Linked DNA regions of Gimesia maris. The protein of the gene in region 1 interacts with the protein of each later gene in a pairwise test. Links are inferred from orthologs where the notes say so. Each region holds a gene or a part of one and is shown on either strand. Other genes may lie near its edges.

Region 1 (3,299 bases):
CTGCTGGTGAACCGCAGCATTTCACAGGAGGGAACCAGTTGACGGACCAGTTCGCCCCATTCCAGTTCGAGTTCGTGACAGGCACCGAAGTGGGTGCCTTTCGCAACCTGTTCCTGAACCGCTTTGACCATCGCAGGATGACTGTGTCCCAGAATCAATGAACCGTGACCACTCCAGTAGTCTATGATGTCATTGCCGTCCACATCGTACTTATGTGCACCCAGAGCATGATCGACATAAATCGGAAACGGCTTCATATAACGGCCATCGTGCGTCACACCACTGGGGAACAGGGTGCACGCCTGCTGGTACATCTTTGCCGATGTGGGGAATTTCGCAAAAAAGTCGGCTTCAATCTGCTGTCCTACGGCCTGGCTCATGGCATGGAACTCACTTTAAAAGTAAGAAATGGTTCTGAATCAATTCAGAAATCGGAGTGCAAACAGAACGGTGAACCTGCAGGCAGGAACCAGTCCCGTGTGATCTATTTATATCGCAAACAGGGTCAAAGATCAAAGTGATCAGAGTTAGAATGCGAAGCAGGTGAGACAACTTTCACTGGACAAAACCAGAAACACAGACAACCCCGGATCAGACCCGGGGCTGCCCTGCATCGTGTGTTAGTACTCGTTGGCTTTCTCCGTCTGTCCTTCGACACCGGCAAACGTATTTTCTGCCACCTGTCGCACGAGCCTTTCGTCGGCTTCCTGCTTGAGTTTGGCAATCGCATCTGCGAGTGGCATTGGTCCCAGATCGCCGTCGATCCGGTCACGTACGGCAACCGCGGTCTGTTCGGCTTCTTTGGGGCCGACAATGAACATGTACGGAATCAGTTCCAACTGGGCATCACGAATCTTCGCGTTGACCTTTGAACTGCGGGTATCGATGGAAACCCGAAATCCGTTCTTGCGGAGTTGAGCCACCACTTCGTTCGCGTAATCCAGTGTTTTATCACTGACGGGCAGTACCCGAATCTGTTCCGGCGCGAGCCACAGTGGGAAGGCACCTGCGAAGTGTTCAATCAACATGCCTGTGAAGCGTTCCATCGAACCGAAGGGGGCACGATGGATCATCACGGGACGATGTGGCTGGTTGTCCGAGCCGGTGTATTCCAGTTTGAAGCGTTCCGGCAGGTTGTAATCCAGCTGGACGGTTCCCAGTTGCCATTCCCGGCCGATACAGTCAGAGACCATGAAGTCGGCTTTGGGACCGTAAAACGCGGCTTCCCCTTCGCATTCGCTGTAGGACATGCCCGAGGCTTCGAGCACTTTCCGCAGACTGTTTTCGGCATGCTGCCAGTTCTCTTCGCTGCCGACATACTTGTCGCTGCCAGGCTCGCGGAGGGAGAGCTGTACGCGGAAGTTATCGAGGCCAACTGAGGCCAGCACGAACTTGACCAGTTCCAGAGTCGCGCGGAATTCTTCTTCGACCTGCTCGGGAGTACAGAAAATATGTGCGTCATCCTGTGTCAGTCCTCGTACGCGTAACATACCGTTCAATTCACCGGTCTGTTCGTGGCGATACACGGTGCCGAACTCAGCCAGACGTACGGGCAGGTCCCGATAGCTGCGCGGCATCGATTTATACATCTCTGCATGGTGCGGGCAGTTCATCGGCTTCAGCAGATAGCGTTCGTGTTTGTGTTCCCAGGCTTTGAGGATTTTGAGCTTTTCTTCTCGACTGGCACCCGGAGGAAATTCAAAGTCGCAATTCATTACCCGGGATGACTTGAAGAAGAGTTCTTCGTCCTCTGCCGACAGGCTGTCTTCTTCCAGCTTTCGAACCCAGAAATCGACCAGCTGGCCGGCATCGTGGCCAAACAGGGGCGCAAACTGGGAATCCCGGTAGTAGGGGAAGTGACCGCTGGTTTCATAGAGTTCAACCCGTCCAATGTGAGGCGAGTAGACCGGCTGATAACCGAGGCGTGTCAGCTCGACTTTAATGAAGTCTTCCAGCACCGCGCGGATGGTCGCCCCTTTCGGCAGCCAGAGACAGAGCCCCTGACCGACTTCAGGATTGATCGAGAACAGTCCCAGTTTTTTCCCCAGCACGCGATGATCGCGGCGTTTGGCTTCTTCGACCTGTTCCAGGTACTGCTTCATATCTTTTTTGCTGAACCAGGCAGTACCATACAGACGCTGCAGCGGTTTATTCCCCGCGTCCCCTTTCCAGTACGAACCGGCGATCGACAGCAGCTTAAACGCTTTGACTTTGCCTGCGTTGGGAATATGGGGACCGCGACAGAGATCGACAAATTCTCCCTGGCGATAGAAGCTGAGCTTTCCGTGATCGGCGAGGCCGGTCTGGATGTGTTCGGCTTTGGAATGCTGATCCATTTCGTTGACGAAGGAGACGGCTTCGTCCCGGTCGAGAGAGAACCGTTCAAATGGCTCTTCTTCTTTGATGATCTTCTTCATCTCTTCTTCGATTTTGGGGAAGTCATCTTCGCTGATGGTATGTTCCAGGCCAAAATCGTAATAGAAGCCGTGAGGCAGAGTCGGGCCGAAGGCGAGTTGAATGCCCGGCCACAGACGCATGACGGCCCGTGCCATGATGTGAGCACAGGAGTGCCGCATCACGCCGAGTGCTTCGGCATCGCGTTCGGTCAGCAGGCGGAGCGAGATTTCCTCGGAATCAGTGATGTCTTTCAGCGGACGGAACGCATCACAAACGGTTCCATCCACTTCAGCAGCAACGACGGCATTGGCCAGGCGTTCGCCGATGGACTGGGCGACATCTAAAGCAGAACTGTCATCGGCATACTCTTTTACGGTTCCATCGGGTAATTTGATTTGAATCATTTGATATTCTGAACTTCGTCTAAAGTCGGAACCACCACAGTCGCCGTTACAAAGGGCTCACTGCTCAGGCAGTTCGAAGGAGGTACGGTCTTTATATTCGACAGTCGATGCCGACGTCAATGTTCGGTCTCATGTAATAAAATGCGGTGAAACCATTGAAATTGATATGATCGGCCACACAGGTCAAAAGACTGTGCCTTTCAGCAGTTTTTTTTACAGAAAGTGTTCTGGAACTTGACGATATCTTCATGGATGCTTACCCTGCTTAACCTCAGGACGATTAGCTCAGTTGGTTAGAGCGCCACGTTGACATCGTGGAGGTCACCGGTTCGAATCCAGTATCGTCCACTTGTTTTGGAATTAAAAAACGCCATAAGTTACTTTTTGAAAGTGGCTTATGGCGTTTTTGTTTACGCAGAACCGTGTCCATAATTGAGTATGGTCACAGACGTCTATTTTATCTTGCCTGGACGATTCTGAAAATAAAAATCCCCCCCT
Region 2 (3,083 bases), 1.7 Mb from region 1 along the record:
AGGCGGAAAAAAGCGGGTCTTTGAGCGAAAGCTGTATCCAGGTTATCTGATGATCCAGGTGGAGCTGAATGATGACAGCTGGTATCTGGTGCGTTCCACAAATGGAGTCGGGGACTTTACCGGAGCAGCAGGCAAGCCGATTCCCATGCAGGAGCATGAGATTGCCCGTATGCTGGGCCGGGAAGAGTCAAAAGAAGAAACTCCGGTTAAAATCAAACTGGATTTTCAAGTGGGTGATGTTGTTAAGGTGAAGGATGCCACCTTCGAAGGGTTCGAGGGAACCATCGATGCGGTTGATGAAGCCAGTGGCAAAGTAACCGTCCTGATTGAAATATTCAGTCGTCCTACTCCGACGGAGTTGGAATACTGGCAAATTGAAAAAGTTTAGCGGGCCGTCCGGCTCTGTTCTAAACGGTAAAGATTCATCTATTTATAAAGTGTTTTGAAAGTCGGTCGAATGGCTAAGCAGCTTGTTGCAGAAGTGAAAGTTCAGATTCCCGGTGGTGCCGCGACCCCGGCTCCTCCTGTTGGTACCGCATTGGGTCCCCACGGTGTCAATATTGGCCAGTTTGTTCAACAGTTCAACGAACGTACCAAAGATATGGCTGGAACCACAATTCCTGTCGTAATCAGCGTGTACAACGATCGTTCGTTTGACTTTGTCATGAAGAGTCCGCCGGCTGCTGTACTGCTGAAGCAGGCTGCTCAGATTGCAAAAGGTTCAGGTAATCCCAAAAAGAACAAAGTTGGCAAAGTGACTATGGCCCAGTTGAAGGAAATTGCCAAGACCAAGTTTGCGGATCTGAATGCCCCTGACCTGGATCAGGCTGCCAAGGTTATCGCTGGTACTGCTCGCAGCATGGGCCTTGAAGTTGAAAAATAAGCTGGTCTGCTGAATGCCTTCTTTCGAGAAGTGTTCATGATTTAATGCAGGCGAAAATTCATAAATCCATCTCACGTTTAGTCGGATAGAGAGTCATGGGAAAACAATCCAAGCGAATTAAATTTTATAACGAAAAGCTGGCTGGCGTCGGTACGGTCGGTCTGGAAGAGGCGGTCGGCGTGCTGAAGTCTCTCGAAGGCGATCTGCCCGCGAAAATCAAGCCTGTAAAAATGGATCAGACTGTTGAACTGGCTGTGCGGCTGGGCGTTGATCCTCGTCAGGCTGATCAGCTGGTACGCGGTTCGATCAATCTGCCTCACGGTATTGGTAAGACTCAGCGAGTGGTAGTATTCGCCCAGGGTGCCAACGCAGATGCCGCTGAAGCTGCCGGTGCTGATGCGGTCGGTGGTAAGGATCTGGCAGAAAAAATTAAAGGTGGCTGGCTCGATTTTGATGTAGCCATCGCGACTCCTGACATGATGGGTGTGGTTGGCCCACTGGGACGTGTGCTGGGGCCTCGGGGTCTGATGCCATCTCCTCGTGCCGGTACCGTAACCCAGGATGTGGGTACCGCGGTTCAGGATTACAAAGCAGGTAAGGTTGAGTTTCGTGTGGATGCCGGCGGAAACGTCCATTGCCGCGTGGGTAAACTCTCGTTTGATGAAAATCAGCTGGTAGAGAATATTCAGGCAATGCTGAAGTTTCTGGATTCACTGCGACCTTCATCTGTGAAGGGGGCTTATGTGCGAAATGTTGCTATTTCAGCGACAATGAGCCCTGGGATTTCAGTTGCTCTGTAAGCATAGCTGGCATCTGAAAATCATCACTTAAAACAAAGAAACAGTTTTCGGCGTTTCATAAGCTGGAAGAGATCTCATGAGTAAAATTGTAAAAGAAATGATCATCTCCGAGATAGAAGCTCGGATCAGCGAAGTCCGCGACTTCGTCGTAGTTGATTCTGCAAAAGTGGATGCGATTACCGATAACGGTTTCCGTCTTAAGCTGCAGGAAAAAGGGATTGCATCCCTGACGGTGAAAAATTCTCTGGCACGCCGGGCTCTGGCCAATATTGGCGTTGAAGGCCTGGATGATGTTCTGAAAGGACCATCCACTCTAGTCTGGGGCGGAGAAGACATTGTCGCCCTGTCCAAAGAGATGACCAAGTGGGCTTCCGATATCAGCACGCTGGAGATTAAAGGTGGTGTGACGGAAGGAACACCGCTTTCATCGGAAGATGTTACAAAGTTGAGTAAGAGCCCTGGTCGAATGGAATTGATCGGCGAAATTGTCTCTCGGGTCCTTGGACCGGGTGCACAGTTGGCAGGGGCGATCAAAGGTCCTGGTGGGACCCTTGCAGGGCAAATTAAGACGATCTCTGAAGGAGAGGCGGCATAGTTCACCGATTTGTTCGGGGATCATGAACCGTTAGTCAAAAATTTGTAGCAACGGCTGCTGAGGCAAAGCAGCGTTGATTCCATTTACATTGTTGAGAGATTTTATTTTACGCATTCGTGCGAAAGGAAAGAGAAGATGGCGACAGCCGAAGCAACAACTGAATTTGGTGAAGAAACCAAAGAACTGGGTGACAAAATTGCTGGATTGACATTGCTCCAGGCTAAAGATCTGGCTGAATACCTCGACGAAGTTCACGGTATTAAAGCTGCCGCCGGTGGCGCTGTCATGATGGCTGGTCCTGCCGCTGAAGCTGGTCCTGCCGCTGAAGAAAAGACAGAATTTGATGTCATCCTGACCGGATTTGGTGACAACAAGATTCCGGTGATTAAGATCGTCCGTGCGGCCACAGGCCTGGGACTGAAAGAAGCAAAAGACCTGGTTGAAGGTGCTCCTAAACCATTGAAGGAAGGCATTTCCAAAGAAGATGCCGAAGCTCTGGTTAAGGAAGTCAAAGAAGCCGGCGGTACTGCTGAAGTTAAGTAGTCAATCACTGAAAAAAGCCATCTGAATCTGACCTGTGCCGAAATAGTTTGGCACAGGTTAGATTTCTGTGTGTGTACATATGGTTTTTTTCTGCGTATGATTGAAGTGTTCTGTTACACAGTTTACAATGCTGGCGAGTAGGGGCGCGCGATTCTGTCGGGTTGTGTTCGAAAGTAATGTTGAGTGACTGTACTACAGAAGCTTCATTTCGTTACGTGTTGATGCTGCTTCCTATTTTTGTTTCCGTAAGTTTATCTGCTTC

The links.
Region 2: the proteins of thrS (region 1) and rplA interact in binary tests that used the Escherichia coli proteins (3 or more experiments, as listed by UniProt). The link is inferred for Gimesia maris from one-to-one orthologs.

Annotation. Positions count from the first base shown.
Region 1 is NZ_CP042910.1:5,576,595-5,579,893, reverse strand. The notes cover bases 212-3,187. They hold thrS (threonine--tRNA ligase), read right to left. Parts: upstream 2,802-3,187; coding sequence 621-2,801; downstream 212-620. Other genes in these bases: GmarT_RS20695 (aspartate aminotransferase family protein), read right to left, coding at 212-380. Also shown: more of GmarT_RS20695, read right to left, coding at 1-211. UniProt on the Escherichia coli protein: Catalyzes the attachment of threonine to tRNA(Thr) in a two-step reaction: L-threonine is first activated by ATP to form Thr-AMP and then transferred to the acceptor end of tRNA(Thr). The rate-limiting step is amino acid activation in the presence of tRNA.
Region 2 is NZ_CP042910.1:7,255,652-7,258,734, reverse strand. What follows is about bases 71-2,830. They hold rplA (50S ribosomal protein L1), read left to right. Parts: upstream 71-978; coding sequence 979-1,683; downstream 1,684-2,830. Other genes in these bases: rplL (50S ribosomal protein L7/L12), read left to right, coding at 2,414-2,821; rplJ (50S ribosomal protein L10), read left to right, coding at 1,760-2,278; rplK (50S ribosomal protein L11), read left to right, coding at 458-883; nusG (transcription termination/antitermination protein NusG), read left to right, coding at 71-388. In the rest of the region: more of nusG, read left to right, coding at 1-70. UniProt on the Escherichia coli protein: One of the primary rRNA binding proteins, it binds very close to the 3'-end of the 23S rRNA. Forms part of the L1 stalk. It is often not seen in high-resolution crystal structures, but can be seen in cryo_EM and 3D reconstruction models.